DNA from 3 places in the Burkholderia sp. BCC1972 genome. Region 1 is predicted to be linked to each of the others. Evidence: riboswitches for the same ligand, from Rfam matches in the RefSeq annotation. Region 1 holds a riboswitch; each other region holds the start of a gene.
What was found. A riboswitch is a leader RNA that binds a small molecule or an ion and turns the genes downstream of it on or off. The one in region 1 is predicted to bind cobalamin.

Region 1 (10,555 bases):
AGCTCATCGTGTTCGCGGTGTACATGCCGCCGCACGAGCCCGATGTCGGGCATGCGTTCTTCTCGACCCCCTCGAAATCCTCCTGCGACATCCGGCCCGCGGTGAATTCGCCGACGGCCTCGAACGACGACACGATCGTCAGGTCCTTGCCTTTCCAGTGGCCGGGGCGGATCGTGCCGCCGTACACGTAGATGCCCGGCACGTTCAGGCGCGCGAGCGCGATCATCCCGCCCGGCATGTTCTTGTCGCAGCCGCCGACCACCACCACGCCGTCCATCCATTGGCCCTGCACGCAGGTCTCGATGCAGTCGGCGATCACCTCGCGCGACACGAGCGAGTACTTCATCCCCTCGGTGCCCATCGACATGCCGTCCGAAATCGTCGGCGTGCCGAAGATCTGCGGGTTCGCGCCGGACGCCTTCACGGCGTCGACGGCTGCGTCCGACAGGCGCTGCAGGCCGGAATTGCAGGGCGTGATCGTCGAATGGCCGTTCGCGATGCCGACCATCGGCTTGTCGAAATCGTCCTTCTGGTAGCCGAGTGCGTAATACATCGAGCGGTTCGGCGAACGGGCCACGCCTTGCGTGATGTGCTTCGAGCGACGGTTGTACGACATGGGGGACTCCATCGTTGTGTGGGCGTCGCTCGTGAGAGCGCGCCGGTTCGAATCAATCAAGAATGGAGTGTCCGGATTGGGATGTCCAATATATTATTTGTCGCTTATTAAGTCGTTTTTCGAATGAGACGAGCATGGCCGATCCGACACCCGACCTGCGCCAGTGGCGCTATTTCATGGCCGTCGCCGACGAGCGCCATTTCGGCCGCGCGGCCGAACGCCTGTCGATGACGCAGCCGCCGCTGTCGCAGGCGATCCGCGCGCTCGAGGACACGCTCGGCGTCGCACTGTTCGTCCGCACCAAGCGCTCGGTGGCGCTGACGGCTGTCGGTGCAGCGCTGTTGCCCGACGTGCGCCGGCTGCTGGCGTCGGCCGATGCGCTGCCGCCGCTCGCGCGGCGGCTCGCGCGCGGCGAGGCCGGCTCGCTGTCGCTCGCGTTCGTATCGACCGCCGACTACGGGCTGCTGCCGTCGCTGCTGCGCGCGTTCGGCGCACGCTACCCGCAAGTGCGCCTGCAGCTCGCGGAGGCGACGAGCGACGTGCAGATCGACGAGCTCGTCGCCGGCCGCATCGACGCGGGGCTCGTCATTCCGCCGGTGCCGCCGCGCCATGCGGCCGGGTTGTCGTACCTGCCCGTGGTGCGCGAGCCGCTGGTGGTCGCGATGCCCGCTGCGGCGTCCGATGCGCCCGAAGACGCACCCGTGCATCTCGCCGAAGTGGCCGCGTTGCCGCTCGTGATCTTTCCGCGCCGTTTGGCGCCCGGCTTTTATGACATCATTACGGGCTGCTACGGCGCGGCGGGGGAGACCCCGCGCATCGGCCAGGAGGCGATCCAGATGCAGACGATCGTCAGCCTCGTGTCGGCCGGCATGGGCGTCGCACTGGTGCCGCAATCGCTGCGTAACCTGCGGCGCACCGGCGTGGTCTACCGGCCGCTCGCCGGTCCCGCGCCGGTCGTCGAGACCGGCCTCGTGTGGCGCACGGGCGACGTGAGCCCCGTGCTGGCCGGCTTCATCGACGTCGTGCGCGCGCAGGGCCTGGCCGCGTGACGTGAACGATGGTGCACCGGTGCCGTCCAATGCGCGGTGCTGCGCAGTGCGACAGCCGTACCGCATTCGAAAACTTCTTCGCTAATCCATGATCATTCACCCGAATTTCGACCCCGTTGCGATCCATCTCGGGCCGCTGGCCGTGCGCTGGTACGGCCTCATGTATCTCGTCGGCTTCATCGCGGCGATCGTCGTCGGCCGGATCCGCCTGAAGCTGCCGCACGTCGCGGCGCAGGGCTGGACCGCGAAGGACATCGACGACATGATGTTCTACGGCGTGCTCGGCACGGTGCTGGGCGGCCGGCTCGGCTACGTGCTGTTCTACAAGGCCGATTTCTATTTCTCGCATCCGCTCGACGTGTTCAAGGTGTGGGAAGGCGGCATGTCGTTTCATGGCGGCTTCCTCGGCGTCACGCTCGCGATGATGCTGTTCGCGTGGCAGCGCAAGCGCCACTGGCTGCAGGTCACCGATTTCGTCGCGCCGATGGTGCCGACGGGGCTCGCGGCCGGGCGGCTCGGCAACTTCATCAACGGCGAACTGTGGGGGCGCGTGACCGATCCGGCGGCACCGTGGGCGATGCTGTTCCCGGGCGCGATGCGCGACGATGCGGCGTGGCTGCCGAAGCATCCCGAGCTTGTCGAGAAGTGGCATCTCGCCGACGTGTTCATGCAATACCAGATGCTGCCGCGCCATCCTTCGCAGCTCTATGAAATCGCGCTCGAAGGCATCGCGCTGTTCTTCGCGCTGTTCTTCTTCTCGCGCAAGTCGCGGCCGATGGGCGCCGTGTCCGCGCTGTTCCTGATCGGCTATGGCCTCGCACGCTTCACGGTCGAGTTCGCGCGCGAGCCCGACGACTTCCTCGGCCTGCTGGCGCTCGGCCTGTCGATGGGGCAGTGGCTGTCGCTGCCGATGATCCTTGCAGGTGTCGCGCTGATGGTCTGGGCATATCGCCGCCGTACGGCAAACGCCGCCGCGTGACGCGAAATCGATGCGCGCGCAATCGATGCGCGCATCGACAACGCGCACGTCCATGAAAAACGCCGGCCCTCGGGCCGGCGTTTTTCGTTTCAGACAGAAGCCGCGCGTGGCGCGTTACTTCATCTGCACCGAGCCGTTGACGGTGACCGACACGGTCGCCTTGCCGCCTTCGACCGCGATCGGTGCGCTCATCTTCGCGCTGTCCATCGGCGCCGCGGCCATCGCCATCATGCGCGGGTACGGCTGTACGTTGCGGCCGCTGCCGACGTTCACGTCGCGGATCGTGTAGCTGCTGTAGCCGAACGCCTTCGCGGCTTCGTCGGCGCGTGCGCGGAACGACTTGATCGCCTCGGTCGTGAGCTTCTGCTCGGCCGTGCGCTGCGCTTCGGGCGACAGCGAGAACTCGACGTTCGCGACCTGCATCAGGTTCGACAACTGGCCCGCGAGCTTCGACGCCGCGGCGAAATCGCGCGATTCGAGCGCCACCTCGGTACGCCCGCGCCACGCGGAAATCTTGCCGTCGCGATCGGTGCTCGGATACACGGAGAACGCACCCGTATGCGCGGTGACGCCCGACACGCCCTTCGCCTGCGACAGCGCCGCGTCGGCGCGCTGGTTCAGCTGCGCCGTGAGGCTGCCCGGGTCCTTGGCCTGCTGCTCGTAGAACAGCGTGATGTGGATGATGTCCTGCGGCACGTCGGCGCTGGCCTGCGACGACAGCGACAGCACGCCGGCCGGCTCGGGGAAATGCGGGTTCGCGGTTTGCGCGTGCGCGGCGGGCGACGCGAGCGTCAGCGCGACGGGAACGGCGGCGGCGAGGGCGAGCGACAGCGCGAGTGCGGATTTCTTGGTCATTGTTGGACTCCTTGTGCGAGGGCGCGCACGCGGATCACGCGTGCACGACGCGGGCGTACCGCGCGACGAAATAAACGGCGGCCGGCCTGATCGGTCGACAGCGGTTGCTTAGGCTGCGCAAAAGACCCGCGAGTTCCGTGTCGCCACGCGTGTGCTGACCAGATTTGACCTTTGGCGTGCGCCTACTTCATCAGCTTCTCGGTGATGAAGCGCCATTCGGCGCGCGTAACCGGTGTGATCGACAGCCGGTTGCCGCGGGCCAGCACGCGCATGTCGGCGAGTTCGTCGTGTTCGCGCAGTGCGGCGAGCGGCACGAGCGGCGACTTTTTCACGTAGCGCACGTCGACGAGCAACCAGCGCGGTGCTTCCTGCGTCGATTTCGGGTCGTAATAGGGGCTTGCAGGATCGAACTGCGTGGGATCGGGGTAGGGTGTCGACGACACTTCCGCGAGGCCTGCGATGCCCGGCTCGGGGCAGCTCGAGTGATAGAACAGCACGCCGTCGCCGATCTTCATCGTGTCGCGCATGAAATTGCGCGCCTGATAGTTGCGCACGCCGGTCCACGGCAGCGAGCGCTGCGGGGCGTTGGCGAGATCGTCGATGCTTGCTTCGTCCGGTTCGGACTTCATCAGCCAGTATTGCATGGATCGTGATCGACGCAGAAAGAGGCTGCTACAAAAGAAAACGGCACCGGGACGTGCCCGATGCCGTTGGATAGGCCCCCGCCTTGGCCGCTAGGCCGGCATCCTGAACCTGGGGTTCAGAATTGGTCGCAGTTAGCAGCACTTCGGGTACATCAGACAGAGTGACGCGCGCGCCCGTGCTACAAATTTCCGCAACCGTGCACATGGCATTGGTTCAAGGAATATATGACCTTGGCGAACCAGGCAGGGAAGCTGACTGAACTGTGATTCGATGCGCCAATTTGACCACCGTTGACCGCCGAGATCAAGGGGAATCGACGCATCGATTAAAACGTTACTGCGTCTCGTGCTGTGCGAGCACCGCGCCGAGCTGTTCGTTCATCTGGTGCATTGTACGACGGATTTCCTCCGCCGGAAATGCTTCACCGTGCCGCACGCTCGTTTGCAGCCGCAGCAATTCCGATGCGAGCGACAGCGCAGCCATCACCGCAATGCGATCGGTGCCGCGTACCGAGCTGTTCGAGCGGATTTTCGACATTTCGGCGTCGACGCGCGCGACTGCCTCGAGCAGCGCCGCTTCGGTCTCGGCCGAACAGGCGAGCCGATAGGGCTGACCGAGAATCGAGACTTCGATCTGCTTGGTGCTCATGCATGTTCTCCGTGGCTGGCCGCGTCATCGCCATCCGGACGCGCCTGCGCATCCAGCAGGTCGAGCTGGTTGTCGGCTTGCTCCGCGCTTTTCGTGCGCGGCAGCTTTTCGAGAATCGCGTTCAGTTTCACCTGGGCGTCGTCGATCTTTGCCGACAGCGTGTCACGCTCGGCCGCGAGCGCATTGCGTTCGTCGCGCAGTTCCGCGAGTTCCGCGCGGACCGTGTCCGCTTCCGTGCGCAATTGCGCGACCTGCTCTTCGAGCGCGAGCCGTTCCGCGTGATAGCGCTTGTTCAGCGAAATCAGACGGCCAATATTTTGAGATAAGGTTTCGAGTTCGTTGAGCATTTGCTGCGTCCTCTAAAGACCCAGCATTTTAGCGCGGAATAACGCGCAATCCGACATCTGTAACGTTTCCAGTCGTAACACCCCTGCTTCTCGCCGTGAATCGGTGCTTCCCGCACGTGTCCGGATGCTTCCTTGACGCTCGCGCAACCCGCTCCTAAACTGGCGCCGCCTCGGTGCTCGCGCGTGGCACGCGCGGTTAAACGGGAAGCAGGGCGCGCGCTCAGGGAGCGTGCCAACCTGCGCTGCCCCCGCAACGGTAAGCGGCCGCGTCCCTTGACGCAGGCCGGCTCGGGCGCGTCTTGCATGCAGGTGTCGCATGCGGGCGCGGGCCACTGCGCGTGACACGCGCGGGAAGGCGAGCCGGACCGCCGCCAGCCCGGATACCGGCCGAGACGGGAAGCCCGCACGGGCTTCATGACGCGTGGCCTGCGGGGAGGCGGGGCGCGCAATGCTTCACGGAATGTTCTTCGATGCTGACCCCAATCGTCCGCTCGGCGTCCCAGTCACGCCCGGCCGGCAACCTCGAGCGGACGCGCCGCGCGTCATGCGCGCGGCCGTGCACGGCATGAGCGCCGCGCGCGCTGCCGCGATCTGGGCCGCGCTGGCCGCCGTGGTCGCGCTGCTGTTCGTCGCGTCGCTGTCGATCGGCAGCGTGCCGATGTCACCGTGGCAGGCGCTTGCATCGCTCGTGCCGCATGGCGGCGACGCGCTGTTCGCCGATATCGTCCGCACACTGCGCCTGCCGCGTGCGCTGGCAGGCTTCGCGTGCGGCGCGCTGCTCGCGCTGGCCGGCGCACTGCTGCAGGTGCTGCTGCGCAATCCGCTCGCGGAACCCTACGTGCTCGGCGTGTCCGGCGGCGCGGCCGGTTTCGCGCTCGTCGCGATGATCGCCGGTGGCGCGTGGTGGCTCGTCGACGTGTCGGCATTTGCCGGCTCGCTCGTCTCGGTCGCGCTCGTGCTTGGCCTCGCGCGCCGCGAGCTGTGGCGCGGCGATGCGCGCGACGCGTCGCCGCGCCTGCTGCTCACGGGCGTCGTGATCGCGGCAGGGTGGGGCGCGCTCGTCACGCTGTTGCTGTCGCTCGCACCCGATGCGCGGCTGCGCGGCATCATCTTCTGGCTCACGGGCGACCTGAACGGCGTGACGGCGCCGTGGTTCGCATGGGGTGCGCTGTTGCTGGCCGCCTGCGTCGCGCTGCCGGCTGCGCCGCAACTGAACGTGCTGCTGCGCGGCGACGCGACCGCGCACGCGCTCGGCGTGCCCGTCGCGCGCGTGCGCGTGCGGATCTATCTCGTCGCGTCGCTGGCCGCCGCGGCCGCGGTGACGACGGCCGGCACGATCGGCTTCGTCGGCCTCGTCGTGCCGCATGCGCTGCGGCTCGCGTTCGGCAACGACCAGCGGATGTTGCTGCCGGCCGCGATGCTCGCGGGCGGCGGCGGCGTGATGGCGGCCGACCTGCTCGCGCGCACCGCGATCGCGCCCGCGCAGTTGCCGGTCGGCGTGATGACCGCGTTGATCGGCGTGCCGGTGTTCCTGTGGATGTTGTTGAGGAGGCCGATGCGATGACGGATGCCGCACTGCACGCCGTCGACCTGAGCTATGCGGCCGTCGACCTGACGCTGAAGGCCGGCGCGCGCACGTTGCTCGCCGCGTTCACGCAGGCCTTCCGCCCCGGCGAGATCTGGTGTGTCGCGGGGCCGAACGGCGCGGGCAAGACGACGCTGCTCGCGACGCTCGCGGGGCTGCAGCCGCCCGCCGGCGGACAGGTCGAGATCGACGGCCGGCCGCTTGCCGCATGGCGCCCCGAGCAACTCGCGCAGCGCCGCGCGCTGATGCCGCAGCAACTGCACGACGCGTTCAGCGCGACGGTGTTCGACACGGTGCTGCTCAACCGCTTTCCGTATCTCGGCGGCTGGGGCTGGGAGCGCGACGGCGATCGCGCGGCCGCGCACGATGCACTCGCGACGTTCGACCTGACCGCACTCGCGTCGCGCGACGTGCTGTCGCTGTCGGGCGGCGAGCGGCAGCGGGTCGCGCTGGCCGCGACGCTGTGCCAGTATGCGCCGCTGATGCTGCTCGACGAACCGCTCGCGCATCTCGACCTGCATCACCAGATCGACTGCCTGACCGCGCTGACTGCATGGCTCGGCACGGGCCCGCGCACGGTGCTGTTCTCGTGTCACGACCTGAATCTCGCGCGTCGTTTCGCCACGCATGCACTGCTGCTCGACGGTCGCGGCCGCGCATGGGCCGGCGCCGTGCACGACGTGCTGACGCCCGAGCGCGCGAGCGACGCATTCGGCTATCCGCTCGTGCTGATCCGCGAGAACGGCCGCGATGCGCTGCTGCCGGCGTGGCCTGCGCGACAATGACCTATCCTGTTCCGATTCCTTCGATGCGCGGCGCGTGCCGCGCCCACGACACGACTCCCCGATGACGACTCCGACCCACTTCCCGCCCGCGATCGCGCCGCTCGACGACGCGCTGCGCACACGCCTGCAGCATGTGATCGACCACAAGACCAAGCCGCCCGGCAGCCTCGGCCAGCTCGAGGCGGTCGCGCTGCAGATCGGCCTGATCCAGCACACCGAGCGGCCGGTCGTGCAGCGCCCGGTGACGATCGTGTTCGCCGGCGACCACGGAATCGCGGCCGAGGGCGTGAGCCCCTATCCGCAGGCGGTGACCGCGCAGATGGTCGCGAATTTCCTGGCCGGCGGCGCGGCAATCAACGCGTTCTCGGGCGTCGCGCAGAGCACGCTCGAGATCGTCGATGCGGGCGTCGCGTCGCCGTTGCCGCTGTCCGACCGGCTGGTGTCGCTGCCGGTCGCGCGCGGCACGCGCAACTTCGCGGCGGAGCCGGCGATGTCGCGCGACGAGGCGATGACGGCGCTGGCCGCCGGTGCGGCGCGTGTGCGTCTGCATGCATCGCTCGGCACGAACGTGATCGGGTTCGGCGAGATGGGGATCGCGAACACGTCGTCGGCCGCGTGCCTGATGAGCCGCCTGCTCGACGTGCCGATCGACGCGTGCGTCGGGCGCGGCACGGGTCTCGACGACCAGGGCCTCGCGCACAAGCGCGCGGTGCTCGGCCGTGCGCTCGTCAAGCACTCGCACGCGATCGCGCCGCTCGACGTGCTCGCGACGTTCGGCGGCTTCGAGATCGCGATTATGACGGGCGCGTATCTCGCGGCCGCGAGCGAGCGGATGACGATCCTCGTCGACGGCTTCATCGCGACGGCCGCGCTGCTCGTCGCCGAGCGCATCGCGCCCGGCGTGCGCGACTACTGCGTGTTCTCGCATACGTCGCACGAGGCCGGCCACCGGCGCATGCTCGAGCATTTCGGCGCGAAGCCGCTGCTCGCGCTCGACCTGCGGCTCGGCGAAGGCACCGGTGCGGCGCTCGCGCTGCCGCTGGTGCGCGCGGCCGCGGCGTTCCTCAGCGAGATGGCGAGCTTCGAATCCGCCGGCGTCGACGATCGTGATGCCTGACCGCGCGCGCGGCGCGGGCGCCGAACTGCGCTACTTCTTCGTCGCGCTCGGCTATTTCACGCGCGTGCCGGTGCCGCGTTCGATCGGCTACGCGGCCGGCGATCTCGACCAGGCTGCGCGGTATTTCCCGCTCGTCGGCGCGTGCGTCGGCGCGTGGGGCGCGCTCGTCTATCTCGTCGCGCTGCGCGTGTTGCCTCCTTCGATCGCGGTCGGGCTGTCGATGGCCGCGACGCTGCTCGCGACCGGCGCGTTCCACGAGGACGGCCTCGCCGACAGTTGCGATGCGTTCGGCGGCGGCTATACGCGCGACGACGTGCTGCGCATCATGCACGACTCGCGGATCGGCACGTTCGGCGCGGTCGCGCTCGTGATCACGCTCGGCCTGAAATGGCAGGCGCTTGCGTCGATGCTGCCGCTGCGCGCTGCATGGACGATGATCGCCGCGCATGCGGCGAGCCGCGCGGCCGCCGTGAGCCTGCTGATGACGCTCGACTACGTGCGGCCCGAAGGCAAGGCGAAGCCGGTCGCGCAGCGGATGGGCGGTCGCGCGGCGGGCGTCGCGGCCGCATTCGGATTGCCCTGGCTGTTCTGGCCCGACTGGCGCATGGGCATCGCTACGTGCGTGGCGCTCGTGCTCGTGCGCGTGTGGGCCGCCCGCTATTTCGTGAAGCGGATCGGCGGTTATACGGGCGACTGTCTCGGCTTCGCGCAGCAACTGTGCGAACTGGCGATCTATCTCGTGGTGCTCGGATGGACGTCGTCCTGATCCGTCATCCGGCCGTCGGTGTCGAGCCGGGCATCTGCTACGGTCGCAGCGACGTGCCGCTCGCCGCGCCGGCCGATGCCGGCGTGCAGGCCGTGCGTGCGCATCTGTCGGCACTCGGCGTGCCGTTGCCCGTACAGGTCCTGACGAGCCCGTCGACGCGCTGCCTGTCGGTTGCCGAACGGCTCGCGCAGGCATTCGATGTGCCGTTGCGGTGCGATGCCGACTGGCAGGAAATGGACTTCGGCGCGTGGGAAATGCAGCGCTGGGACGACATCGACCGCGCGGCACTCGATGCGTGGGCCGCCGACCTGATGCATGCGTGCGCACATGGCGGCGAAAGCGTTGCACAGTTCGTCGAGCGGGTCGCACGGCAGGCCGATGCGATTGCGCAGTTCGACGAATCGCAATGGGTCGTCACGCATGGGGGCGTGATTCGCGCGTTCGCGTCGCAAGTATTGCGTGTCCCGCTCGAAACGCTGCTGTCACGGCCGGTGCCGACGAGCGGCGTGGTCTGGCTGCGCGCGGACCACGACGCGCGAGCATGGGAAGTCATGCACTGGGACGCGTAGGCGCGCGCCATGCGCCAGCGGCGCGTGAATCAGCGCGCCGGCCGCCGCGCACGCGCGGCATCGAGATCCTCGCACAGCGCCGCCGCGCCCTGTGCGATCCGCGGCGACGGCCGCGTCAGCAGGTCGCCGTCGATCGCGAACAGGTTGTTGCGCGTCACGGCCGTCAGCGCGGGCCACGCGTGCCAGCGCGCCAGGCTCGGCAGCGGTTCGTTCGAACGCGTCGCACCGGCGCCGGTCGTCACGATTGCTTCCGGATTTGCCGCGAGCACGGCCTCGTCGGTGACGGTGGGTGCGAGCGGCTTGAGCGACGCAAACACGTTGCGGCCGCCGCACAGCTCGATCACTTCGTTGATCAGGTGCGTGCCGTTGAGCGTCGTCAGCGGCCGGTCCCAAACCTGGAAGAACATCGTGACGGGCGCGCGCGCCGCGTAGCGTGCGCGCAGCGCCGCGATATCGCGCGCATAGGCGGCCGCGGCCGCATCGGCCGCCGGCTGCGTGCCGAGCAGCGTGCCGAGCCGGCGCAGCGACGACGACACGTCGTCGAGATGCTTCGGTGCACTGAAGAACAGCGGGATGTGCAGCGCACGCAGCGCG
Region 2 (10,555 bases), on a different contig from region 1:
GCGACGTCGCGGTCGCGCAGCTGCCGGTCGTATAGCCGAACCGTAGCGGCGCGGGCTGTTCGGGGGTTTCGTCGCGCATCACGCGTCCGTGGCGTTTGCCGGGTTCGCCGGGCTCAGTGACCCGGCCGCGTCGATCGCATCGGCCATCTCGGCCGCGTCGGGCTTGCGCACGTCGTACAGCGTGACGGGCAGCGGCTGGCGCCACGTGTCGAAGCGGCCGAGCGGTTCGGCATGCGCGAGCGACACGCGCGTGAGCGTGCCGCCGTGCGCGTCGCGCCACGCGGCGAGCGCCAGCTCGCCCTGCAGCGTGACCGCGTTCGCGACCAGCCGGCCGCCGGGTTTCAGCGACGCCCAGCACGCGTCGAGCACGCCGGGCGCCGTTGCTCCGCCGCCGATGAAGATCGCGTCGGGCGTGGCAAGCCCGGCAAGCGCATCGGGCGCACGACCCGCGACGAGCTGCAGGCCCGGCACGCCGAGCGCGTCGCGGTTGTGCTCGATGAAGCGCTGCCGTTCCGCATGCGCTTCGATCGCGATCGCCTGGCAGGACGGATGCGCGCGCATCCATTCGATGCCGATCGAGCCGCTGCCCGCGCCGACGTCCCACAGCAGCTCGCCGGGCGCGGGCGCGAGGCGGCCGAGCGTCATCGCGCGCAGGTCGCGCTTGGTGAGCTGGCCGTCGTGACGATAGGCGTCGTCGGGCAGGCCGGGCGTGAGTGCGCGACGCGGCGCGTCGGGGCCGGCCTGGCAGTCGAGCGCGATCAGGTTGAGCGCGGCCGTTTCGGCGACGGTCCAGTCCTGCGCGAGGCCGTCGAGACGCCGCTCGAGCGGGCCGCCCAGATGTTCGAACACGCTGAGGCGCGTCGGCCCGAAACCGCGCGCGGCGAGTTCGGCCGCGACGGCGGCCGGCGTGCGGCCGTCGGCGCTCAGCACGAACAGGCGCCGGCCCGGCAGCAGATGCCGCGCGAGCGTCGCGAGCGGACGGCCGACGAGCGAGACCGCGCCGACGTCCTGCAGCGTCCAGCCGAGGCGCGCGGCCGCGAGCGACAGCGACGATGGCGCGGGCAGCGCGCGCCATTCGTCGGGGGAAAGCTGGCGCGCGAGCGTCGCGCCGACGCCGAACAGCATCGGGTCGCCGCTCGCGAGCACGCACACGGGCGACGGGCGCCGCGCGAGCACGCCCGCCAGGTCGAACGGCGACGGCCACGCTTCGCGCGCGGCCGGCAGCCGCGCGGGCAGCATGTCGAGATGCCGCTTCGCGCCGACCACGAGCGTCGCGTCGAGCAGCGCGCGCCGTGCGCTGCGGCCGAGCCCCGCGTAACCGTCGTCGCCGATGCCCACTACCGTCAGCCACGCCGTCATGCACTCTTCCCCATCGTTCGATTCCATCGTGTCGCCGCCCGGCCGCGAAAGCGCCGGCGCCGCCGTCCGCATTGCAAAGAACGGCATGGTACCGTGTTCCCTCCCGCGTTTCATCTGCCGGCCCGCCGGCGCACGGCCGCTGCCCGTTTCGCCCGCCGCAAACGGCCATCCGGTCGCGAATCGCGGTCGAAATCGGGTATCCTACGGCCGTTCGTTCGCCGGTGCCCTTCGGGGCCGAAGAGGGAACACAGGGCGCGCCGCGCGCCGCTGTGGCTGCCCCCGCAACTGTAGACAGCGAGCCGATCTCCCCCTCATGCCACTGGTTTCACCGGGAAGGCCGGGAGCCGGCGCCGACCTGTCAGCCAGGAGACCTGCCGGCCAGAAAGTGCGTGCGTGCCAGTCGGCGTCGGGCGGGGTGTACCGATGCGTTGGCCGCGGCGCGACACTGTCCCGGTATCCCGTTGAGTTCCGCCCCCGATTCGATTCCTGCGTCGCCCGTCGTGCGCCCGTCGGCTTGCCCGGGGCTCGTGCGCGTGGTCGCGGCCGCCGACGGCGGGCTGTGCCGGATCAAGCTGCCGGGCGGCCGGCTCGATGCGCGCCAGGCGCGCGCGATTGCCGATGCAGCACGCCAATACGGCTCCGGCGCGATCGACGCGACCAATCGCGCGAATCTCCAGTTGCGCGGCATTCGCGACGGCGCCGCCGATGCGCTGACGCGCGCCCTGCTCGACGCGGGGCTCGGCCCGCGCGTCGATGCGACGGCAGGCTCGAGCGCCGATACGGCCGCGCTCGCCGCGAGCGACGACGTCCGCAACCTCCTGCTCAGCCCGCTCGCCGGGCACGATCCCGCCGCACTCGTCGACAGCCGCGCGCTCGCCATTCCGCTGCTCGACATGCTGGCCGGCGAGCCGCGCCGCGGCGAGCTGTCGCCGAAATTCTCGATCCTGCTCGATGGCGGCGAATCGGTCGCGGCGCTCGATCATCCGCACGACATCTGGCTCGCCGCGTGGCGCCGCGCGGACGGCGCGGTACGCATGGCGGCCGGGCTGGCCGGTTGCCCGCCCGTCGCGGAGGGCGACCGGCCCGCGTCGGTCGATGTGTCGCCCGATCAGGCCGTCGCGCTGGTCCGCGCGCTGCTGCTCGCGTTCCTCGATCTCGCGCCGGCCGATGTCACGCGGATGCGCGCCGTGCTCGCGACAGCCGGCGAACGTGCGTTGTTAGATCACGCGCAGCACGGCCTGCCCTTCCCGCTCACGGCCGATCCCGCGCTCGCCGGCTGGCGGCGCACGAGTGCCGACCCGAAGCTGCGTTTCGGCGTACGCCCGTCGCTTGATCCGGCCCGCTGCAACGTCGGCGCGCAATGCATACTCGGGCGGCTCGACGCGACGCAGCTGGAACAGCTTGCCGCGCTGGCCGAAGCCGGCGGCGACGGCACGCTGTCGATGACGCCGTGGCAAGGCGTGTTTCTCCATGGCGTGCCGAACGAACGCGCAGCGGCCACGCTCGACGCGCTCGCGTCGATCGGCCTCGTGTGCCGGCCGACGGACCCGCTCGCGACGCTCGTCGCCTGCGCCGGCAGCGCAGGCTGCGCGAAAGCGCGCGCCGACACGAAACGCGACGCGCTCGCACTCGCCGCGCGCATCGGCCAGCCGGTCGACGTGCACCTGACCGGGTGCGAACGCCACTGCGCGCTGCCGCATCCCGCGACGCACACGCTCGTTGCAGTAGCGCCCGCGCATTACGACCTTTACCGGCGCGACGCGGCCGAGGGCCTCGGCGCCCCGCTCGCGCGCCATCTGACGATTGACCAGGCCGCGGCCCGTTTGACGGGCGCGCGGCACAGCCAGGACACCACCGATGCTTGACTACATTCGCGACGGGCAGGAAATCTACCGCCAGTCGTTCGCGACGATCCGCGCCGAGGCCGACCTGTCGCAGGTTCCGCCCGACCTCGAGAAACTCGCGGTGCGCGTGATCCATGCGTGCGGGATGGTCGATGTCGTCTACGACCTGCGCTTCTCGGCCGGCGCGGGCACGGCGGGCCGTACGGCGCTCGCGGCCGGCGCGCCGATCCTGTGCGATGCGCGGATGGTCGCCGAAGGCATCACGCGCGCACGGCTGCCTGCGGCCAACCGCGTGATCTGCACGCTCGGCGAGCCCGAGGTGCCCGATCTCGCGCGCCATCTCGGCAACACGCGCTCGGCCGCCGCGCTCGAGCTGTGGCGCCCCCATCTCGCGGGCAGCGTCGTCGTGATCGGCAATGCGCCGACCGCGCTGTTCCACCTGCTCGACATGATCGATGCCGGCGCGCCGCGCCCCGCGCTGATCCTCGGTTTTCCGGTGGGCTTCATCGGTGCGGCCGAATCGAAGGCGATGCTCGATGCCGACAGCCGCGGCGTGCCGTACGTCGCGCTGCTCGGCCGGCGCGGCGGCAGCGCGATGGCCGCCGCCGCGGTCAATGCACTCGCGACGGAGGTCGAGTGACGACCGCGCGCGGACGGCTGTTCGGGGTCGGCGTCGGCCCCGGCGATCCTGAACTGATGACGATCAAGGCGTTGCGCGTGCTGCAGGCGGCGCCGGTGGTCGCGTATTTCGTCGCGAAGGGCAAGAAAGGCAATGCGTACGGCATCGTCGAAGCGCACCTGCTCGACGGGCAGACGCAACTGCCGCTCATCTATCCGGTGACGACCGAGGCGCTGCCGCCGCCGCTCTGCTACGAGACGGTGATCGCCGACTTCTACGATACGGCCGCCGAAATCGTCGCGGCGCATCTCGATGCAGGCCGCGACGTCGCGGTGATCTGCGAAGGCGACCCGTTCTTCTACGGCTCGTACATGTACCTGCACGACCGCCTCGCGCCACGCTACGACACCGAGGTGATCCCGGGCGTGTGCGCGATGCTCGGCGGCACGGCCGTGCTCGGCCAGCCGCTCGTCTATCGCAACCAGAGCCTGTCGGTGCTGTCCGGCGTGCTGCCCGAACCCGAGCTGCGCGAGCGGCTCGCACGGGCCGACGCGGCCGTCGTGATGAAGCTCGGCCGCAATTTCGACAAGGTGCGGCGCGTGCTCGACGAACTCGGGCTCGCGAAACGCGCGCTGTACGTCGAGCGCGCGACGATGGCGAACCAGCGCATCGTGCCGCTCGACGAAGTCGACCCGATGGCATCGCCGTATTTCTCGCTGCTCGTCGTGCCGGGGGAAAAATGGCAAGGATGACGACCCCGCCCGCGATCGTGATTCTCGGCGCGGGCGCGCTGGACACCGCGCGCTGCATCCAGGCACGCTATCCGGGCGCAAGCGTGCACGGCCTCGCGTCGCGCGTCGATGCCGACGTGCCGTTCGACGAACTCGGCGCACACCTGCGCGAACTCTATGCGCGCGGCTTGCCGATCGTCGCGCTGTGCGCGGCCGGCATCGTGATCCGCTGCCTCGCGCCCGCGCTCGCCGACAAGGGCGTCGAACCGCCCGTGCTCGCGGTCGCGGAGGATGGCTCGGCCGTCGTGCCGCTGCTCGGCGGGCTGACGGGCGTCAACGTGATCGCGCGCGAAATCGCCGAATGCGTCGGCGTCGCGCCAGCCATCACGACCAGCGGTGAATTGCGCTTCGGCGCCTGCGTGCTCAATCCGCCCGCAGGCTATGCGCTGGCCGATCTCGCGCAGGGCAAGCGCTTCGTGTCCGACCTGCTTGCCGGTGCATCGACGCGCGTCGACGGCGCAGCGGCGTGGCTCGACGAGGTCGCGCTGCCGCGCGACGATGCGGCCGCGCATGCGATCCGCGTGACGCCCGACGCATGGCGCGGCACACGCGACGAACTCGTGATCCATCCGCGCAGCGTGGTCGTTGGCTTCGCCGCCGATGCCGTGCACGCCGGCGAAGCGCTCGCCGTGCGCATCGACGCCATGCTCGCCGGGCAAGGTCTCGCGCGGCTCGCACTCGCCGCCCTCGTCGCGCCGGCATCGGCGATCGGCGAATCCGCGCTGGAGGAAGCCGCGCGAGCACTCGACGTGCCGCTGCGTTTCGTCGATGCCGACAGCGACGCGCCTGCCGATGCGGCCACGCTGCTCGGCCGCACGTTGCGTGTCGCGCATACGCTGCGTCCGGCATCGAACGGCCTTGCGTGCGCGGTGGCGTCGCATCCTGTCGATCCCGCCACGCTCGGCCGCGCGCGCGGGCGCCTGACCGTACTCGGCCTCGGCCCGGGCGGTGCCGCATGGCTCACGCCGGCCGCCCGCGCCGCGCTCGCGCAAGCGACCGACATCCTCGGCTACACGACTTACGTGAACATGGCCGGCCCGTTCCGCAGCGACCAGCGCGTGCACGGCACCGACAATCGCGAGGAAATGCAGCGCGCACGCCATGCGTTCGAACTCGCGGCCGAAGGCCGGCGCGTCGCGGTCGTGTCGTCCGGCGACCCCGGCGTGTTCGCGATGGCCGCAGCCGTGCTCGAAGCGCTCGACGAAGCGCGCGACCCGCAATGGGCCGCAGTCGACCTGCGCGTGGAGCCCGGTATCTCGGCGTCGCTTGCGACGGCCGCGCAAGCCGGCGCGCCGCTCGGTCACGATTTCTGCGCGATTTCGCTGTCGGACAACCTGAAGCCGTGGGACGTGATCGAGACGCGCCTGCGGCATGCGGCGCAAGCCGATCTCGTGATGGCGTTCTACAACCCGATCTCGCGTGCGCGACCGTGGCAGCTCGACCGTGCGCTCGACGTCGTGCGCGCGCATCGCGCGGCCGAGACGGTGGTCGTGCTCGGTCGTGACATCGGCCGGCCGGGCGCAACGCTGACGACAACGACGCTCGGCGCACTGCGCAGCGACCAGGTCGACATGCGGACGATGGTGATCGTCGGGTCGTCGACGACGCGGCGCTTCGCGATCGGCAACGCGCGCGAATGGGTCTACACGCCGCGCTGGTATCGCTGATCGCGGCTAGCGCGTGAGCGTGCCGTCGCACGCGCCGGCATGCGCGACGCCTGCCGTGCTGCCGGTGCGCCAGAACCGGTACACGAGTATGCCGACGACGGCCTGCGCGACGACCACGAAGGCGACGCAGCCGGCCCATCCCCAGCGATGCCAGCCGGGCACCGGCAGGATCGAGCCGAGACTGCCGCCGAAGTAGTAGCAGGACAGGTAGATGCCGATCGCCGTCGAGCGCGCGTTCGCCGCCGCGTGCGAGATGAACGTATTGGCCGACGCCTGTTCGACGAACACGGCGCTCGAGCCGAGCGCGAGGCCGGCCAGGATCACCGGCACGCTGTCCGACAGCGTCAGCAATGCGCCGCCGATCGCGAGCGCGGCGGCGGCGAGCCCCGGCGCGCGCGGGCCGCGATGCCGCGCGACGCGCCCGGCCAGCGGCGTCACGATCACGGCGACCAGAAACACCGCATAGATTGCGCCGATCTCGACCGTGCCGAAGCCGAACGGCGCACGCGCGAGCCGCAGGCCGACGAACGTGAACGTCGCGACCTGCGATGCGAGCACGCAGGCACCGATCGCGAACGACGCGAGCAGCGGGCCGCGCATGACGATGCACCACGACGGCCCCGCATGCGCGTCGTTGCCGGGCGCTGGCCGGGCGACCGCGCCAGATGCCGGCAGGCTCGCGTAAATCGCGACGCCCGTGACGAGACACAGCGCCGCGACGACGTCGAGCGCATGCCGCCAGCCCCACATCGACGTCAGCAGGTTCGTGACGAAACGGCCGGCGAAACCGCCGAGCGTCGTGCCTGCGACGAACAGCGCGCCGATCTCGGCCGACGTGCCGCGATCGAAGCGTTCGCCGATCGTCGCGATCGACAGCGCGAAGATGAACGGCATCACCAGCCCGGCCGCAAAGCGCGCGCCGAGAAACGACGCGAAACCTGCCGCATGCGCGGACCACACGACCGGCAGCGCGACGGCCACCGCCGCCAGCGAGATCGCGACGCGCCGCTCGATGCGGCCAGCCAGCACGCCGACGAACGGCGCGATAATGGCGACGGCCGCCGTGGTCGCGCTCACGCCCTGCCCTGCGCGCTCTGCGCTGACGCCGAAGGCCGCCGCGAGTTCGTGCAGGATGCCCTGCGTCGAATAGAGATTGAGAAACGCGGCGAAGCCGCAGAGAAAGAACGCGATGCGCGTGGTCCTGTCGTTCATCGGAAATGCCTGATCGTCGATGACGACAGTCTGACGAGCGCGCCGCGAGCACGCCAATACCGTTTTCATCGTCATTGATACCGGAACGACAACAATGCTCGACCTGCGCCGCCTCCGCTATTTCGTGGTCGTCGCCGACGAACTGCACTTCGGCCGCGCGGCCTTGCGCCTGCGCGTCGCGCAGCCGCCGCTGACGCGCCATATCGCCGCGCTGGAAAGCGAGCTCGGCGTGCGACTGTTCGAGCGTTCGACGCGCGCGGTGCGGCTCACGCCGGAAGGCGAACTGTTCCTCGACCATGCGCGCCACGTCGTCAGCGCGGCCGCCGAAGCCGAGGCAAGTGCGCGCAAGATCGCGCAGGGCATCGCCGGGCGCATCGTGATCGGCTACGCGAGTTCGATTCCGATGTCCGATACGTTCCCCGACGTGATCCGCGCCGCGAGCCGCACGATGCCCGATGTCGAACTCGCGTTCCGCGAGGCGGCGACCGCCAGCCAGCGCCAGCAGATCGCCGACGGCGCGATGGACGTCGGCTTCGGCTGGGCGTGGGACGGCGCGCCCGGCATGCCCGTCGCATCGCTCGTCGTGTCGCGCGAACCGCTCGTCGCGGCCGTGCCGGCCGGCAATCCGCTCGCGGGCCGTGCGAGCCTCGACGTCGCGGAACTGGCCGGCGAAACCTTCGTGACCTTTCCGCCCGGTTACGGTTCGGCATTGACCGCCGCGCTGGACGACCTGTGCGCGCAGGCCGGATTCGCGCCGCGGATCGGGGCCACTGCCGCGCAGATCGCGACGCTCGTGTCGCTGGTCGCCGCCGAACGCGGGATCGCGATCGTGCCGGGCTTCACGGCGACGCTGCAGCGCCCGGGCGTCGTCTACGTGCCGCTCGCCGGCACGCGCGCGGTCGAGCAGATCGTATCGTGGAACGAGCCGTATTCGTCGGCCTGCGTCGAGCGTTTCGTTGCATTGGCTCGCTCGCAGGCGCTGCCTGCATCGACGTAAGCGGCGCGTACCGCGCTGCAGCGTGCCGATCGGGAAATTCACCCGCCTCCCGCGTTGCGCAACTGTGTCGAATCGGCAAGATCGTTACGTATCGGAAATCAAATAACAAAAAGAACACCTAAGCATTCACTATTCGGCGCGAATCCTCCAAGATGGGCACGCCGCCGGCCGGGCATGCCCGGTCGCCCGACCGGCGGCGATACGCAGGCCAGCGTATCCCTCTTCCACTTGGAGAACACAATGAACAACAATGTGTTGCCGCGTTTCATCCCGCGTGCCATTGCCGCGGGTTGTCTGCTTGCAGTGGCGAGCGTGTCCCAGGGCGCCGGCGTCTATGCGCCCTTCGTCGACGTGACGCTCTATCCGACACCGCTCGTCGACCAGATCGGCGTCCGGCAAGGCATCCAGCAATTCACGCTCGCGTTCGTGGTCGCGGGCAACGGCTGCGTGCCGTCGTGGGGCGGCGTGCAGCCGATCGGCAACGGCGCGAGCGGCGGCCTGTTGACCGCGCTGTCGACGTCGATCGCGAGCTACCGTGCGAAGGGCGGCGAAGTCGCCGTGTCGTTCGGCGGCGCGAACGGCACGCCGCTGATGCAGGCATGCTCGACGGTCCCCGCGCTGAAAACTGCGTACCAGACCGTGATCGATACGTACGGCCTCACGCATATCGATTTCGACATCGAGGGCGCGTCGCAGCAGGACACGGCAGCGGTCGCGCGCAACTTCCAGGCCGTCGCGCAGCTGCAGTCCGACTATGCGGCGAAGGGCAAGCCGCTGCACGTCACGCTGACGCTGCCGACGATGCCGACCGGGCTCACGCAGGACGGCCTGAACGTCGTCAATGCGGCGATTTCCAACCAGGCCGCGTTCGATGCGGTGAACGTGATGGCGATGGACTACGGCCCCGCGAACATCGACATGGGCGCCGCCGCGATCAGCGCCGCGCAGGCGCTGTATTCGCAGCTCGACACGGCGTTCAAGTCGGCCGGCCGGCCGAAGACGAATGCGCAGCTGTGGCAGATGGTCGGCGTCACGCCGATGATCGGCGTGAACGACGTGCAGGGCGAAACCTTCACGCTCGCGAATGCGCAAAGTGTGTTGAACGCTGCGGTCAGCAACGGCTACGGCTTCTTCGGCAACTGGTCGGTCGGCCGCGACCAGGCGTGCCCGTCCGGCGGCACGTATGCGTCGCCGACCTGCTCGGGCGTCGCGCAGCAGCCGTACGCGTTCGCGACGATCTTCAAGCAGCTCGACGGCAAATGGGGCGCAGGCGTCACGCAGGATCCGAACTACGGCGGCGGCTCGGGCGGCGGCACGCCGCAGCCGGGCGCACCGTGGGCGGCCGGCCAGGTCTATACGGCCGGCGCGACGGTCACCTACCAGGGCACGACCTACCAGGCGCAATGGTGGACACAGGGCGACGTGCCCGGCCAGGCGGCCGTATGGAAGCCGGTCGGCGGCGGCTCGCCGGTGTGGTCGGCGACGACCGCCTACCAGGGCGGCACCTGCGTGATGTACCAGGGCGCGAAGTACTGCGCGAAATGGTGGACGCAGGGCGACAACCCGAGCGCGGGCGGCGTGTGGGTGAAATCGTGACGTCGCGACGCGCTCGCGTGTGACGCGCGGCGGGTCGCTTCCGGTGCGGCAGGATCGCGCCGGCGGGCGGCCCGCCCTACCCGCGCGCGTGCTCGGCCAGCAGCCGCGCCTTCGCGTCGACGAGCAGCGCCGCGTGCGTGTCGCGATGCTGGCGGATCCGCTCGGTCGGCCCGACGACCGACAGCCCGTACCAGTCGCCGTCGAGCGTCAGCGCGACCGCGATCGCCGACAGCTCGGGCGCGCTCTCGCCGAAGTTCTCGGCCCAGCCGAGTTCGCGAAACCGCGCGGTTTGCGCGACGAGCGCCGGCAGGTCGGCCACCGTCGCGTCGGTGAAGCGTTCGAACGGCAGTTGCGCGCCGAGCGCCTGCTGCGCGTCGCCGGCGAGTTCCGCGAAAATCGCCTTGCCGATCGAGTTCGCGTGCAGCGGACGCAGCTCGCCCGGCTGGCGCGTATAGCGGATCGCCTGCTCC
Region 3 (10,555 bases), on a different contig from region 1:
GATGCGGTCCTGCGCGAAGATTGCGTAGTCGCTGACACGGTGGCGATTCATCGCATACGGGCGCGGCGCCGAGCCGGCCAGTGCGAAACGATCCGGTCCGCCGATCGGGACCGGCGCCGCGTCGGCCTGCCAGAGCGTCGGGCTGCGTTTCTGCCAGCCGTATTCGATGCCGAACAGCAGATGATGCAGCCCCGGTCCGGTCGCGACCTTGCCGCCCAGTTCGATGCCGGTCTGCACGTTGAGATGCGTCATGTCCTGCAGGTAGCGCGCTCGCTGCACGCGCCGATAGTCGCGCGGCTTCGTGACGTAGCTTTGCGTGACGTAGGTATTGTCGAAGGTGCTGCGCAAATCCAGCACGCCCAGCGTATGACGCAGCTCCCAGCCGTCATCGAACGCGTGCGTGAAGACCGAGCGCCAGTTCATGTTCGCGTCGCGGATGGTGTCGCGGCCCGCCGCGCCGAAGAAGGTTGCGCGCCGCGCGGACGGCAGCGAGTACGCGACCGGCTTGCCGGCCGCGTCGAGCACGGCGACCGGCGCCGGCATGCCGCGATCGGGCACGCGTCGGTACGCGTCGTATTCGAACTGCAGCAGCCAGCTGCGCCGCGCGCCCCGCCATTTGATCGACGGCGCGACGTACTGGCGCGTGCCGTCGACATGGTCGCGGAAGCTGCCCGCGTATTCGCGTCCGGCATTCAGCCGCACGCTCCATGCGCTCGACAGGGTCCGGTTGAGATCGACCGACGCACCGAGCCGCCCATAACTGCCGGTCGCCGCCGACAGATGTCCGAAGTTTTCCGGCAGCGGCTGCTTGGTGATCCGGTTGATGACGCCGCCGCCGCTGCCGCGCCCGTACAGCGCCGCCGCCGGCCCCTTCAGTACTTCGACGCGTTCGATGTTGCCGAGACTGCGCACGTATTGCGCGTCGTCGCGCATGCCGTCGAGCAGCAGGTCGCCCGCGGCGGAAAAGCCGCGAATGCGGAACGAATCGAAGCGCGTATCCGACGTATTGGACACACCCGGCACACCGGCCAGCGCGTCGGCCAGCGTGCGGCCGCCATAGGACAGCGTTTCCTCGACCGCGACGCTGTCGATCGTTTGCGGTACGTCGCGCGGATGGCTCGCGGTGCGGGTTGCCGTGCTCACGCTTTCGGCGCGCGGATCGTTTGGGTGACGGCGGCTGCGCACCTCGACCGCGGGCAGTTCGTCGTCGAATTCGGCCGCCGGGGCGGGGAAGGAGGCGACACCGGCGATCGAGCACAGCGACAGGGCCAGCACAGGAAAGTGCCGCCCGGATATCTGTCGTTTCGACATGAAGATTTAAGGATGACTGAGTGATTGCCTCACATTGCCGTTGCGCAGTGGTTTCGTTGTTGTCGGGTGAAGTTTATCTCGACTAGTTGAAAACGACAATCATTCGCGTTCGCCGCCGGCTGCTCGCCTTGACGCTCCCCGCACCGCCGCCTACACTCGCACGCGTTTTGGTGCTCGCGCGTGCCGCTCCGGCGCGCGCAGTTAAACGGGAAACAGGGAGCCTGCCTGCACCGCAGTCGAGCCAACCTGTGCTGCCCCCGCAACGGTAAGCGAACGTGTCGCGCGCAGCGCGATGCAGCGCCGCTTCGCCGCCTGCCGCGTGCCGCGTGCAGGCGGACGACCGCCACTGGATGCCGCGCGCATCCGGGAAGGCGAAGCGGCGTGTTCGCCAGCCCGGATACCGGCCTAAACGTTGGGGTTCAGCGCCGCGGGGAGGCGGCGCATCGTCCACGGCCGCAGCAGGCCCGACGCCCGGTGTTTTCCGCTTCCTCCGCCGATCTGCCCCCGCGCGAACGCGCCCGGGCCGGCACGGCGAACGGCAGGCGGCGCGGGCAGGGCCGGCGGCAGCCGTGTTGGCATTCACGATGTCGACCGTTCGCAAGGAAGCGTCATGTCCGATTCGTTGTTCCGCCCGTCGTGCGGCTGTCCGCGCGGATCACGCGGCGATCTTCCTGCGCTTCGCCCGATGAATTGCCTCGCCGCCACCGACGCGACGATCCCGTCCTGATTCCTTCTTCGACACCAGACCTACCATGACCCTACGCAAGCTCCCCGTCACGATCGTCACGGGCTTTCTCGGCAGCGGCAAGACGACGCTGATGCGCCACATCCTGCAGCACGCCGAAGGCCGCCGCATCGCGGTGATCGTCAACGAATTCGGCGAACTCGGCATCGACGGCGAGATCCTCAAGGGCTGCGGCATCGGCTGCGAGGATGCCGACGGCGCGCAGGGCGAAGCGGCGGGCCAGCTGTACGAACTCGCGAACGGCTGCCTGTGCTGCACCGTGCAGGAAGAGTTCTATCCGGTGATGGAAGCGCTCGTCGAGCGCCGTGCGGACATCGACCACGTGCTGATCGAGACGTCGGGTCTCGCGCTGCCGAAGCCGCTCGTGCAGGCGTTCAACTGGCCGACGATCCGCAACAGCTTCACGGTCGACGCGGTCGTGACCGTCGTCGACGGGCCGGCCGCCGCGAGCGGCCAGTTCGCGGAAAACCCGCAGGCCGTCGACGCGCAGCGCCGCGCCGATCCGAACCTCGACCACGAATCGCCGCTGCACGAACTGTTCGCCGACCAGCTGTCGTCCGCCGATCTCGTGATCGTGAACAAGGCCGATCTCGTCGGCGACGCGGAATTTGCGCAGATCGAAACCGCGATCCGCGACGAGATCCCGCCGCAGGTGAAGATCGTGCGCGCGACGCGCGGCGAACTCGATCTCGCGATGCTGCTGGGCCTCGAGTCGGCATCGGAAGAAACGATCCACCTGCGTCACGACCATCACGGCTCGGCCGACGACGGCGATCACGATCACCATCACGACGATTTCGACTCGGTGGTCGTGTCGGGCGACGCCGGCACGCGCGAAGCCACGATCGCCGCGCTGCAGCGGGTCGTCGAAGCGCACACGATCTACCGCGCGAAGGGCTTCGCCGCGCTGCCCGGCGCGCCGATGCGGCTCGTGATCCAGGGTGTCGGCCGCCGTTTCGACAGCTATTTCGACCGCCGCTGGCAGGACGGCGAAACGCGTGCGAGCCGCTTCGTGCTGATCGGCGAGGATCTCGACGCGGCCGCGCTGCAGCGCGCGTTCGACGCTGCGTGCACGGCCGAGCCGCAACAGGCGTAACGCACGATGCATCTGCTGCGCACCACGCCGGGCGGCTTCGTCGACGATACGCAGGGCGTCGTCCGGATCGACCAGCAGCCGGCCGACATCGTGATCCTGAGTTCGGCCGACACGACGCTGTCGCTGCTCGCGAGCGTCGTGCCGCAACTGCCGGCCGGTTTCCCGAGCGTGCGGCTCGCGAACGTCACGTTCCTGCGCCAGCCGGCGTCGGTCGATTTCTATGTCGACGACGTGCTGCGCCACGCGAAGACGGTCGTGATCGATCATCTCGGCGGCGAAACGTACTGGCCGTACGGGATCGAGCAGGCCGTGTCGCTCGCGTCGAAACGCGGGCAGCGGCTCGCGATGTTCTCGGGCGACCTGCAGGAAGATCCGAACCTCGTCGCGAAGAGCACCGTCACGCCGGATCTGTGCCGGCTGTGGTGGCGCTATCTGCGCGAGGGCGGCGCGCACAACGCCGGCGCACTGCTGCGCAGCATTGCCTTCCACACGCTCGGGTTCGGCGACGAACCCGAGCCGCCGCGCCCGCTGCCGGCCGCCGCGCTGTATCACCCGGCGCGCGACCGCGCGAGCGTCGACGACTGGCGGCCGCGCTGGACGCCCGGCGCGCCCGTCGTCGCGATCCTGTTCTATCGCGCGCACTGGCAGGCCGCGAACACGGCCGTGTTCGACGCGCTGGCCGACGCGCTGATCGACGCAGGGCTGAATCCGCTGCCGGTCGCGGTGACGTCGCTGAAGGATGCGGTGAGCCGCGAGGTCATCACGCAGCTCTGCGACACGCACGGCGTCGCGCTCGTGCTGAACACGACCGCGTTCGCGGCCGGCGCCATCGACAGCCCCGAACATGACGTGCTTGCCGGCGACGCGCCGGTGCTGCAGGTGATCCTGTCCGGCGGCAATCGCGATGCGTGGGTGGCCGACAACCAGGGCCTGCATGCGCGCGATATCGCGATGCACATCGCGCTGCCCGAAGTCGACGGGCGCATCGTCACGCGCGCAGTGAGTTTCAAGGGGCTCGCGTATCGCTGCCCGCACACCGAGGTCGACGTCGTGCGCTACCAGCCGGACGCCGAGCGGATCGCGTTCGTCGCGGCGCTCGCGCGCGGCTGGTGCCGGCTGCGCACGCTCGACAACGCCGACAAGCGTGTCGCGCTGATTCTCGCGAACTATCCGCAAAGCGAAGGGCGGATCGGCAACGGCGTCGGGCTCGACACGCCGGCGTCGGCGCTGCGCGTGCTCGCGGCGCTGCGCGATGCGGGCTATACGGTGGCCGACCTGCCGCCCGACGGTGACGCGCTGATCGCGCAACTCACCGAAGGCGTGACCAACGACGCGGCCGTGCATGCGCTGCGCCCGGCGTTTCAGAGTTACGCGCTGGCCGACTACGTCGCGCGTTTCGCGCGGTTGCCGGCCGCCGTGCGCGACGCGCTGAACGAACGCTGGGGGCCGCCCGAAGCCGACCCGACGCTGCGCCACGGGCGCTTCACGATCGCCGGCTGGCGCGCGGGCAACGTATTCGTCGGCATCCAGCCGTCGCGCTCGCGTGGCGAGAACGACTACGCGAGCTACCACGACGCGGATCTCGTGCCGCCGCACGCGTATCTCGCGTTCTATTTCTGGCTGCGCGATGCCTATCGCGTCGACGCGGTCATCCATCTCGGCAAGCACGGCAATCTCGAATGGCTGCCGGGCAAGAGCGTCGCGCTGTCCGACGCATGCTGGCCCGACCTCACGCTCGGGCCGCTGCCGCACCTGTATCCGTTCATCGTCAACGATCCGGGCGAGGGCAGCCAGGCGAAGCGCCGCGCGCAGGCCGTGATCGTCGATCACCTGATGCCGCCGCTCACGCGCGCGGAAAACTACGGCCCGCTGCAGGACCTCGAGCGACAGGTCGACGAATACTACGAAGCGCTGATGGTCGATGCGCGGCGCGCGAAACTGCTGCGCAAGACGATCCTCGCGACGATCGCCGAGCATCGTCTGCATGACGAACTGAGCGTGTCGCCGCCGCGCGATGCGGGCGACGAGGATGCGCTGCTGACGCGCGTCGATGCATGGCTGTGCGAACTGAAGGAAGCGCAGATTCGCGACGGGCTGCACGTGTTCGGCCTGTCGCCGGCCGATCGCCAGCGCCGCGACACGCTGCTCGCGCTCGCGCGCTTTCCGGTCGGCGACGGCAAGGGCGCACGGGCGGGGCTGATCGGCGCGCTGGCGCGCGATCTCGCACTCGGCGACGACTTCGATCCGCTCGCGGCCGACTGGGCCGCGCCGTGGGGTGGCCCGCGCCCGGCGATCCTGCAGGCGCTCGATGCATCGCCATGGCGCCATGCGGGCGATACGCGCGAGCGGCTCGAACGGCTCGCGCAGCAATGGCTGGACGGGCTGTGCGCGCCCGACGGCAACACGGGCGCCGACGCGACGCCGCCCGGCGCATGGCCCCATACGCTCGCGGTGATCGGGCGCGTCCGCGCGACGCTGCTGCCGGCGCTCGACGCGTGCGGCGGCGAGGAAATGCGCCAGCTGCTGCGCGGGCTCGACGGCCGCTTCGTGCCGCCGGGGCCGAGCGGCTCGCCGTCGCGCGGCCGCCCCGACGTGCTGCCGACCGGCCGCAACTTCTACTCGGTCGATACACGTGCCGTGCCGACCCAGGCCGCATGGTCGCTCGGCCTGAAATCCGCGCAGCAACTGATCGAGCGCCATCTGCAGGATCACGGCGACTATCCGCGCGCGATCGGCCTGTCGGTATGGGGCACGGCGACGATGCGCACCGGCGGCGACGACATCGCGCAGGCGTTCGCACTGATCGGCGTGCGACCGAAATGGGCGCACGGCAGCCATCGCGTGACCGACTTCGAAATCCTGCCGATCGAGATCTTCGACCGGCCGCGCATCGACGTGACGCTGCGCGTGTCGGGCTTCTTCCGCGACGCGTTCCCGAACCTGATGCACCTGTTCGACGCGGCCGTGCAGGCCGTCGCCGCGCTCGACGAGCCCGAGGAACTGAACCCGATCCGTGCGCGCATCGAGCGCGAACGCGCGAAATGGGTCGCGCAGGGCGTGCCGCCCGACGAAGCGCGACGCCGCGCCGGCTGGCGCGTGTTCGGCGCGCGGCCGGGCAGCTACGGCGCGGGCCTGCAGGACCTGATCGACCAGCGCCGCTGGCAGACCGACGCCGATCTGGCCGATGCCTACCGCCAATGGGGCGGCCATGCGTATGCGCAGAACAGCGCGGGCGACGCGGCGGCCGACGTATTCGGCGAGCGGCTCGCGACGATCGACGTCGTCGTGCAGAACCAGGACAGCCGCGAGCACGACATCCTCGATTCGAACGACTACTACCAGTTCCAGGGCGGGATGACGGCGGCCGTGCGGCACCTGTCCGGGCAGCAGCCGAGCATCTATCACGGCGACCATGCGAACCCGGTCGCACCGAAGATGCGCACGCTGCGCGAGGAAATCGCACGCGTGATCCGCTCGCGCGTCGTCAACCCGAAATGGCTCGACGGCGTGAAGCGGCACGGCTACAAGGGCGCGGCCGAGATGGCGGCGACCGTCGACTACCTGTACGGCTATGACGCGACCGCGCGCGTGCTGTCCGACCACCAGTACGCGCTCGTCGCCGACGCGTACCTGTTCGACGACGCGACCCGCGCGTTCCTCGAACAGCACAACCCGAAGGCGCTGCACGGCATCTGCGAACGCTTCGTCGAGGCGATGCAGCGCGGCCTGTGGCAGCAGCCGGGCGACTATCGCGAGCGGATCGAGGCGGTCTGGCTCGCGAGCGAACAACTCCAGGAAGGGGGACGGCGATGACCGATCCGACGATGCACCGCGCGCGCGCGGTTTTTCCGTTTGCGGCGCTCGTCGCGCAGGACGCGCTGCAGCAGGCGCTGCTGCTCGCCGCGATCGACCCGTCGCTCGGCGGCGTGCTCGTGAGCGGGCCGCGCGGCACCGCGAAATCGACCGCCGCGCGCGGCCTGGCGGAACTGCTGCCTGAAGGGCAATTCGTCACGCTGCCGCTGTCGGCGAGCGACGAGCAGGTGACGGGCACGCTCGATCTCGCGCATGCGCTGGCCGAAAACGGCGTGCGTTTTCGGCCCGGCTTGCTGGCTCGTGCGCATCTCGGCGTGCTGTACGTCGACGAAGTGAACCTGCTCGCCGACGGGCTCGTCGATACGCTGCTCGACGTCGCCGCGAGCGGCGTGAACATCGTCGAGCGCGATGGCGTGTCGCATGCGCACGACGCGCGTTTCGTGCTGGTCGGCACGATGAATCCCGAGGAAGGCGAGTTGCGGCCGCAACTGCTCGATCGCTTCGGGCTGATGGTTGAGCTGGAGAACTGCTTCGACGCGGCCCACCGCGAGCGGATCGTGAAGGCGCGACTCGCGTTCGATCTCGATCCGGACGCGTTTCGCGCGCGTCACGCGGCGGCCCAGCGGGAACTCGCGGACCGGATTCATGCGGCGCGCGCGCGGCTGCCGGCGCTCGATTTCGACGATGCGGTCCATGCGCGCGTCAGCGCACTGTGCATCGACGCGGCCGTCGACGGGTTGCGGGCCGATCTCGTGATGCTGCGCGCCGCGCGTGCGCTGGCCGCGCTGGAACAGGCCGACGCGGTGACGGTGTCGCATGTCGAGCGCGTGGCGGAAGCGGTGCTGCGGCACCGGCGCCATGCCGGTACGCCGCCGTCGCACGGATCGTCGCAGCACGGTGGCGAGCGCGATGCTCATTCGCCGCCGGATGCACGCCGGCAGTCCGACAACCGGCACGGCGAGACACAAGGCGATGCATCGGCATCCCAGGGCGACTGGGGCTACTTGCCGCCCGAGCCGGCCGGCCTGCGCGACGTCAAGAGCGTGGTGCCGCTGCCGCTAAAAAAACGCTGAGCCATCGAGCCGGCGCCGCCGCGAACGCCGTTCGCGGTCCTCGATGGCAGGCAGGCGCGGCCGCGCGCGTACCGGGTGCGGTACCCGCCGGCACGGCCGTCGCGTGGCCGGCGACGCTCGCCGCGAAACGTGTCGGCAAGCTGCATCACGATCATCTGCGCTTCCGGAAACGCGCGGGCACGCCGCATGCGCTGCATTGCTTCGTGCTCGACTGTTCGGCGTCGATGCTGTCGCACGACCGGCTCGCGCTCGCGAAGGGGCTGATCGTCGCGTATTTCGACCAGGCCGCGCGCGACCGCGTCGAAACCGCGCTGATCTGCTTCGGCGGTCAGGGCGCCGCCCGGCGATTCGGCCCGGCCGTGCCGCGCTGGTGGAATGCGCGCTGGCTCGAACCCGTGGACGGCGGCGGCGGCACGCCGCTCGCGGACGGCATCGCGGCCGCCGCGCAACTGCTCGCGCGCGATGCGCGGCGCGCGCCCGGCAAGCAGCGCTGGCTGTGGGTGCTGTCCGACGGGCGTACGCGCGAGACGCCGGCCAAGCCCGCGGCGGCCGATCACGTCGTATTCGTCGACTTCGACGATGCGGCCGTGCGGATCGGGCAGGGCGCGCGGCTCACCGCCGCATGGGGCGCGCAGTGGACGACGGCCGACGCGCTTCGCACGGATCTTGCGGGCTGATGGCCGGCCGGCGGTGCGTTATGATCGCCGCTTCTGCTTTCTGCCCACTGGAACAACCCGCCATGCAAGTACTGGTCGATGCCGACGCGTGTCCCGCCGTCATCAAGGACATGCTGTTTCGCGCCGCGCGTCGTGCCGAAATCTGCGTGACGCTGGTCGCGAACCAGTTCCTGCGCACGCCGCCGTCGCCGTTCATCAAGGCGATCCAGGTGCCGGCCGGCTTCGACGTGGCCGATGCGCGCATCGTCGAACTGGCGGAAGCCGGCGACCTCGTGATCACGGCCGACATCCCGCTGGCCGCCGCCGTCCTCGACAAGGGCGCGCATGCGCTCGACCCGCGCGGCAACTGGTTCAGCCGCGAGAACATCGAGGAACGCCTGTCGACGCGCGCGATGATGGACCAGTTGCGCAGCGCGGGCATCGACACGGGCGGGCCGGCGCCGTTCAGCGCGCGCGACGGCAAGGCGTTTGCGTCGCAACTCGACCGGTTCCTGGCGCGGCACGGCAAGCCGTAATCGACGGCGCGTTTGGGCGGCCCGGCCGAACCGGGGTGCGGTTTTCTGCCGACGCTGATATCGTGGCACGAACCCCCAACACAGGAGTGCACGCGTGTCACCGACCCAACTTCTCGTTCCCACCTATACGCAGATGCTGCGCGCGCAATCCGCGTGGCTCGACAAGGCCGTCGCGCACCGGCAGGCCACCGGCGCCGAGCCCGACGCGGTGATGACGCTGAAGCTCGCGCCCGACATGTATCCGCTCGCCGCCCAGGTGCGGTTCTCGTGCTTCCAGGCGATGGAGCCCGTCTACCGGCTGCGCGGCGAAGCGCTGCCGGCGGCGCTGCTGGCATTGCGCGAGGCAGGATGGAACGCGGATGCGCAGCCCGGCTCGCCGGACGACGCGCAGGCGATCATCGCCGGCACGCTGGCCTTTCTCGGCGAACTCGCGCCGGATGCGCTCGACGGCGGCACCGCGCGGCCGATCGCGCTCGAACTGCCGAACGGGATCGCGTTCGACATGACGGGCGAACAGTACGCACGCGACTGGGCGCTGCCGCAGTTCTACTTCCACGCGATCGCCGCGTACGCGATCCTGCGTCATCACGGCGTCGAGCTCGGCAAGGCCGACTACGTGCCGCACATGCTCGCGTACGTGCGGCCCGGTACGATTCCGCAAGGTTGAGCGAGCCGTCATCGGGCCACCGCGACGCGACATGACACGGGCACTGTTCATCTGCAGCCGCAACCGGCTGCTCAGCCCGACGGCGGAAGCCGTGTTCGCCGCATGGCCCGGCATCGAAACCGACTCCGCGGGCCTCGCGCCCGACGCGGATGCGCGGCTGTCCGCCGAGCAGCTCGACTGGGCCGACGTCGTGTTCGTGATGGAGCGCGCGCACAAGGCACGGCTGTCGACGCTGTTCGGTGCGCACCTGAAAGGCAAGAAGATCGTCTGCCTCGACATTCCCGACCGCTACGCGTTCATGCAGCCCGAACTCGTCGCATTGCTCGAACGCAAGGCCGGCCCGTTCCTGCGCGTGTGACCGGCACCGGCTTGGGCGGCACCGCCGTCAACGAAGCGGGCCGTTCACGATCGCCGAAAAACAGTCGAGACGCAGCAGCTCGATGATCTTGCGCGTCGGCACGCTCGCATGGAGTGTGTCGAGCCGGTCGACGGTGAACCACTTGCAGCGTGCGATCTCGTTGCTCGCGCGCGGCGTCAGGTGCGCGGGCACCTCCGCCACGAACACGTGATGGAGTTTCGTCAGCCCGCCGAACTGCACCGCATAGTCGAGCGCGAGCCCCTCCAGCCGCGTTTCCTCGGCCAGCTCGCGCTGCGCGGC

Region 2: it holds a riboswitch for cobalamin, as region 1 does, so the genes downstream of both, cobG (precorrin-3B synthase) here and U5798_RS33810 (FecCD family ABC transporter permease) in region 1, are expected to answer to the same signal.
Region 3: it holds a riboswitch for cobalamin, as region 1 does, so the genes downstream of both, cobW (cobalamin biosynthesis protein CobW) here and U5798_RS33810 (FecCD family ABC transporter permease) in region 1, are expected to answer to the same signal.

The regions. Positions count from the first base shown of each region.
Region 1 is NZ_CAJPGH010000037.1:27,597-38,151, forward strand. It holds gene ilvD (dihydroxy-acid dehydratase) at 1-616, opposite strand, end outside; gene U5798_RS33775 (LysR substrate-binding domain-containing protein) at 751-1,665, shown strand; gene lgt (prolipoprotein diacylglyceryl transferase) at 1,754-2,644, shown strand; gene U5798_RS33785 (SIMPL domain-containing protein) at 2,759-3,499, opposite strand; gene U5798_RS33790 (EVE domain-containing protein) at 3,682-4,143, opposite strand; RNA gene ssrS (6S RNA) at 4,215-4,396, opposite strand; gene U5798_RS33800 (cell division protein ZapA) at 4,478-4,792, opposite strand; gene U5798_RS33805 (ATPase) at 4,789-5,139, opposite strand; cobalamin riboswitch at 5,294-5,546, shown strand; gene U5798_RS33810 (FecCD family ABC transporter permease) at 5,705-6,703, shown strand; gene U5798_RS33815 (ABC transporter ATP-binding protein) at 6,700-7,509, shown strand; gene cobT (nicotinate-nucleotide--dimethylbenzimidazole phosphoribosyltransferase) at 7,571-8,626, shown strand; gene U5798_RS33825 (adenosylcobinamide-GDP ribazoletransferase) at 8,619-9,392, shown strand; gene cobC (alpha-ribazole phosphatase) at 9,377-9,961, shown strand; gene U5798_RS33835 (cobalamin-binding protein) at 9,991-10,555, opposite strand, start outside.
Region 2 is NZ_CAJPGH010000015.1:41,617-52,171, forward strand. It holds gene U5798_RS21370 (cobalt-precorrin-5B (C(1))-methyltransferase) at 1-79, opposite strand, end outside; gene cbiE (precorrin-6y C5,15-methyltransferase (decarboxylating) subunit CbiE) at 79-1,359, opposite strand; cobalamin riboswitch at 1,562-1,753, shown strand; gene cobG (precorrin-3B synthase) at 1,860-3,224, shown strand; gene U5798_RS21385 (precorrin-8X methylmutase) at 3,217-3,843, shown strand; gene U5798_RS21390 (precorrin-2 C(20)-methyltransferase) at 3,840-4,574, shown strand; gene cobJ (precorrin-3B C(17)-methyltransferase) at 4,571-6,280, shown strand; gene U5798_RS21400 (MFS transporter) at 6,287-7,492, opposite strand; gene U5798_RS21405 (LysR substrate-binding domain-containing protein) at 7,587-8,489, shown strand; gene U5798_RS21410 (chitinase) at 8,730-10,085, shown strand; gene U5798_RS21415 (IclR family transcriptional regulator) at 10,162-10,555, opposite strand, start outside.
Region 3 is NZ_CAJPGH010000015.1:57,190-67,744, reverse strand. It holds gene U5798_RS21480 (TonB-dependent siderophore receptor) at 1-1,311, opposite strand, end outside; cobalamin riboswitch at 1,463-1,735, shown strand; gene cobW (cobalamin biosynthesis protein CobW) at 2,064-3,152, shown strand; gene cobN (cobaltochelatase subunit CobN) at 3,159-6,965, shown strand; gene U5798_RS21465 (ATP-binding protein) at 6,962-8,038, shown strand; gene U5798_RS21460 (vWA domain-containing protein) at 8,179-8,715, shown strand; gene U5798_RS21455 (YaiI/YqxD family protein) at 8,778-9,230, shown strand; gene U5798_RS21450 (DUF1993 family protein) at 9,325-9,897, shown strand; gene U5798_RS21445 (low molecular weight protein tyrosine phosphatase family protein) at 9,929-10,255, shown strand; gene U5798_RS21440 (NUDIX hydrolase) at 10,283-10,555, opposite strand, start outside.